DNA from 2 places in the Bordetella petrii genome. Region 2 is predicted to be linked to the other one. Evidence: predicted binding sites of a transcription regulator. Region 2 holds the regulator's gene; the other holds the start of a gene.
What was found. Region 2 encodes HrcA, which represses chaperone genes, less so after heat shock. Its sites were predicted from a motif close to TTAGCACTCNNNNNNNNNGAGTGCTAA; they were not measured.
Positions count from the first base shown of each region.

Region 1 (2,466 bases), 2.5 Mb from region 2:
CGACGCCTCGGCCGACCCCGCGTGGGCCGCCGACCCCTACGTGCGCCAGCATCGCGCCCGCTCTGTGCTATGCCTGCCCCTGGTGAACGGGGCCCTGCTCATGGGCGCGCTCTACCTCGAGAACAACCTTACCGCGCGGGTATTCAGCGCGGGGCGGGTGGCCATGCTGAGGCTGGTTGCCTCGCAAGCCGCAATTTCGATCGAGAACGCCCGCTTGTATCGCGAAGTGGCGGACAGCGAGGCGCGATTCCGCAGCCTGGTCGAAGCCAACATTATCGGCATCGTCACCTGGCATGCCGATGGAACCATCGTAGAAGCCAATGATGTTTTCCTGCGCATGGTGGGATACAGCCGGGAAGACCTGGAATCCAGACTGATACGCTGGGACGAGCTGACGCCGGAAGAATTCCGCCTTGCCACCGAGCAGGCGCAGCAGCAATGCAGGCAGACGGGCCGCGCCCACCCGTTCGAGAAAGCCTATATCCGGAAGGATGGCAGCCGCGTGTCCGTTATCGTCGGCCTGGCGCTGTCCGGAACCGGCCAGGGAATCGGCTTCGTGCTCGACCTGAGCGAACAAAAGCAGGCGGAAATGAAGTTCCGCGAAAGCGAGCAGCGCTACCGCGAGGTGCAGACCGAGCTGGCCCACGCCACGCGGGTGGCCACCATGGGACAGTTGACGGCCTCGATTGCCCATGAAGTCAATCAGCCCATTGCCGCTACGGTAACCAATGCCGAGGCCGCGCTGCGCTGGCTGGATCTACAACCGGCCGATACGCGCGAAGCCCGCCTTGCGCTTGGCCGTATCGTCAAAGACGCCAACCGCGCCGGCGAAGTGCTCAACCGCATCCGGCAATTGATCAGGAAGGCGCCGCCACGGAAAGAGCCCGTGGATATCAACGAGGCAATCCGCGAGATCATCGAGCTTACGCGCGGAGAAGCCAAGAAGGGCCACGCCGCCATACAGACGCAGCTGGCGGACGGACTGCCGCTTGTTGAAGGCGACCGCGTGGAACTGCAGCAGGTGCTGCTTAACCTCATCATCAACGCGCTCGAGGCGATGACGGGCGTGCACGATGGCTTGCGGCAAGTGCATGTCAGCACCCGCAAGGCCGACCGCGGACTGGTGCTGGTGGCCGTGCGCGATTCGGGCCCTGGCTTCGGCCTGGACGACAACGAACGCCCTTTCACCGCGTTCTATACGACAAAGTCTACGGGCCTGGGCATGGGGCTTTCGATCTGCCGCTCGATCATCGACGCGCACGGCGGCCGGCTGTGGGCAAGCGAAAACTCGCCGCGCGGGGCCGTGGTTCAGTTCACGGTGCCGGCTCATCCGGCGGTTGCGGCGTGAGGCGGAAGCACAGTTCCGGCTGAGGTGCGGGTCATGGTGGCGCCGGATAAAGAGGGACAAAACATTGCCACAGGCACCGGCCAGGCAGGTGCAGTTCGCCCCAAATATGTAACAGCGCCCCCCTCCCCCCTTGAACCACGCCGCATGATCCCTATAATTAGCACTCGCTGCCGGTGAGTGCTAACACCGCCTCCCGGCCTGAATCCGATCATTTCACCCTTCTCTCTATAGAAACAGGAGTTCCCTCATGGCCCTGCGTCCCCTGCACGATCGCGTGATCGTCAAACGCCTGGACAACGAGCGCAAGACTGCCTCGGGCATCGTTATCCCCGACAGCGCCGCTGAAAAGCCGGATCAAGGCGAAGTGGTTGCCGTTGGCCCGGGCAAGAAGACCGAAGACGGCAAAGTGCTGCCGGTTGACCTGAAGGCTGGCGACAAGGTTCTGTTCGGCAAGTATGCCGGCCAGTCGGTGAAAGTCGATGGCGAAGAGCTGCTCGTCATCCGCGAGGAAGAAATCCTCGCCGTGATCCAGTAATTACCTGAACCGAATTTTCGAAGGAAGCTCATAATGGCTGCCAAGCAAGTCCTGTTCGGCGACGACGCCCGTGTCCGCATCGTCCGCGGCGTGAATGTCCTCGCCAACGCTGTCAAAACCACCCTCGGCCCCAAAGGCCGCAACGTTGTGCTCGAGCGTTCGTTCGGCGCCCCCACCGTCACCAAGGACGGCGTGTCGGTTGCCAAGGAAATCGAACTGAAAGACAAGTTCGAGAACATCGGCGCCCAGCTGGTCAAAGACGTTGCCTCGAAGACCTCGGACAACGCCGGCGACGGCACCACCACCGCCACCGTGCTGGCCCAGGCCATCGTGCAGGAAGGCCTGAAGTACGTTGCCGCCGGCTTCAACCCCATCGACCTGAAGCGCGGCATCGACAAAGCCGTGTCCGCCGCCGTGGCTGAACTGGCCAAGCAATCCAAGCCGGTCACCACCAGCAAGGAAATCGCCCAGGTTGGCTCGATCTCGGCCAACAGCGACGAATCCATCGGCAAGATCATCGCCGACGCGATGGACAAGGTCGGCAAGGAAGGCGTCATCACCGTCGAAGACGGCAAGTCGCTGG
Region 1 is NC_010170.1:4,144,647-4,147,112, forward strand. Features, by position in the region: gene BPET_RS19945 (trifunctional serine/threonine-protein kinase/ATP-binding protein/sensor histidine kinase) at 1-1,348, shown strand, start outside; gene groES (co-chaperone GroES) at 1,596-1,883, shown strand; gene groL (chaperonin GroEL) at 1,917-2,466, shown strand, end outside.
Region 1: a site for HrcA is predicted at 1,506-1,532, ahead of groES (co-chaperone GroES). Genes of this name have one in related genera too.

Region 2 (2,466 bases):
GTCTGGGGAGCCACCGGCACGAGCACCATGGCGTCCAGGCCCGGGTGCAGGATGGGGCCGTTGGCCGACAGCGCGTACGCGGTGGACCCGGTCGGGGTGGCGATGATCAGGCCGTCGGCGCGCTGAGCGTACATGAAGGCGCCATCGAGCTCGACCCGCACCTCGATCATGCCGCCGCGGCCGGCGCGGTTCAGCACCACGTCGTTGAGCGCCGGCGCCGTGTACATGAGCTGGTCGCCGCGCCAGACACTGCCCACCAGCAGCATGCGGTCTTCGGCCTGGTAATTGCCCTCGATGACCCGCGCCAGCGCAATATGCGCCTCTTGCAGGGGCACGTCGGTGATGAAGCCCAGCCGCCCGTGGTTGATGCCGACCAGCGGCACGCCGTAGGGCGCCAGGGTGCGTGCCGCGCCCAGCACGGTGCCGTCGCCGCCCATGACCACGGCCAGCGACGCGGTGGCGCCGATTTCTTGCAGGGTGGCCACGGGGTATTCGTGCACGCCCGTATTGCTGGCGGTGTCGGCCTCGACCAGCACGCGGCGCCCGGCCTGCTCGAGCATGTGCGCCAGGGCGCGCAGCGGAGCGTCCAGGCCGGTATCCTGGTGTCTGCCGATGAGGGCGACGGTGGGAAAATGCATGGCGAAAGCAACCGAGTGATAAAGGGAACAGCGGATTGGGCGATTATATGGGGCCGCATGTTCCGCCGCTGGACAAAAATCGCCCATTTCCAAAAGTTTCCCTACAATAGCTTATATGGATGATCGTGCACGCGCCTTGCTGAAAGCGTTGATTGAACGCCACATCGCCGACGGACAACCGGTCGGTTCGCGCACGCTTTCCAAGGTATTCGACCTCTCGCCGGCCACCATTCGCAATGTCATGGCCGACCTCGAAGACCTCGGTCTGATCCACAGTCCGCACACCTCGGCCGGCCGCGTTCCCACGCCGCGCGGCTACCGCATGTTCGTCGACTCGCTGCTGGCGGTGCAGCCCTTCGAATTCCAGCCCCAGCAGTTCGGCGAGGCCGCGCTCACGGCCACCGAGCCGTCGCGGGCGGTCAGCGCGGCGGCGGCGCTGCTGTCGAACCTGACGCAGTTCGCCGGGGTGGTGCTTACGCCCAAGCGTGCCCAGGTGTTCCGCCAGATCGAATTCATCCGGCTGTCGGGCAAGCGGGTGCTGCTCATCATCGTCACCCCCGATGGCGACGTGCAGAACCGCATCCTGTCGGTGCAGCGCGACTACTCCGAAGCCGAGCTGATCGAGGCCGGCAATTTCTTCAATGTCCATTTCGCCGGCAAGTCGTTCGACGCCGTGCGCCGCACGCTGACCACCGAACTGGCGCAGTTGCGCGAAGATATCTCGCGCCTGATGCAGGCCGCGGTGGAAGCCGGCGCCGAGGCTGCCGAAGATGGCGACGACATGATCATCTCGGGCGAGCGCAAGCTGCTCGATGTCACCGACATCGCGTCCGACATGGACCGCCTGCGCAAGATGTTCTCGCTGTTCGAGCAGAAAACCGACCTGCTGCAGTTGCTGGACATCTCCAGCCGCGCGCAGGGCGTGCAAATTTATATAGGCGGCGATTCGCAGCTGCTGCCCATGGAAGAAGTCTCGGTCATTACCGCGCCCTACGGAGCCGACGGCCGGGTCATCGGCACCCTGGGCGTCATCGGGCCCACCCGCATGGCCTACGAGCGCGTCATTCCCATTGTCGACATCACTGCGCGGCTGCTTTCCAACGCGTTCAGCCACAACCAATAAATCTGTAGCGGGCCAACCTTCTTTTCGCGGAGAGGGCGCCCAGAGGGGTGTTTTGTGTTTCTTCGCCTGTTCAAGTATTTGTGGCCCGAGCGCTACCTGCCCGAACCCCGCCAGGCGGACCCCTTCGACGACAACCCGCCTTCCCGCGCGCCCGGGCCCGTCGGCGTGCTGCTGGTCAACCTGGGCACGCCCGAAAGCACCGCGCCGCGCGACATCCGCCGCTATCTGGCGGATTTCCTGTCCGACCGCCGCGTCATCGAGATTCCCCGCTATCTATGGTGGCCCATCCTGCATGGCATGGTGCTGGCGCGGCGGCCGCGCCGCCTGCAGCCGCGTTACGCCGGCATCTGGATGGAAGAAGGCTCGCCGCTGCTGGTATACAGCCGCAGGCAGGCCGAAGGTGTGCAGCGGGCGCTGAGCCAACGCGGCCATGCGGTGCAGGTCGAGCTGGCCATGCGCTACGGCGAGCCGTCCATTGCCCAGGCCATCGAGCGGCTGCGCCAGCGGGGCTGCCAACACATACTGACCCTGCCGCTGTATCCCCAGTACGCGGCCAGCACCACCGCCACCGTGGTCGATGCGGTTGCCGCGCACGCCGCGCGCCTGCGCGACCAGCCCGAGTTGCGCTTCGTCAAGCGTTTTCACGACGACCCCGGCTACCTGGATGCCCTGGCCGCCCATATTTCCGGCTACTGGCAGGCCCAT
Region 2 is NC_010170.1:1,601,124-1,603,589, forward strand. Features, by position in the region: gene BPET_RS07860 (NAD kinase) at 1-638, opposite strand, end outside; gene hrcA (heat-inducible transcriptional repressor HrcA) at 754-1,761, shown strand; gene hemH (ferrochelatase) at 1,816-2,466, shown strand, end outside.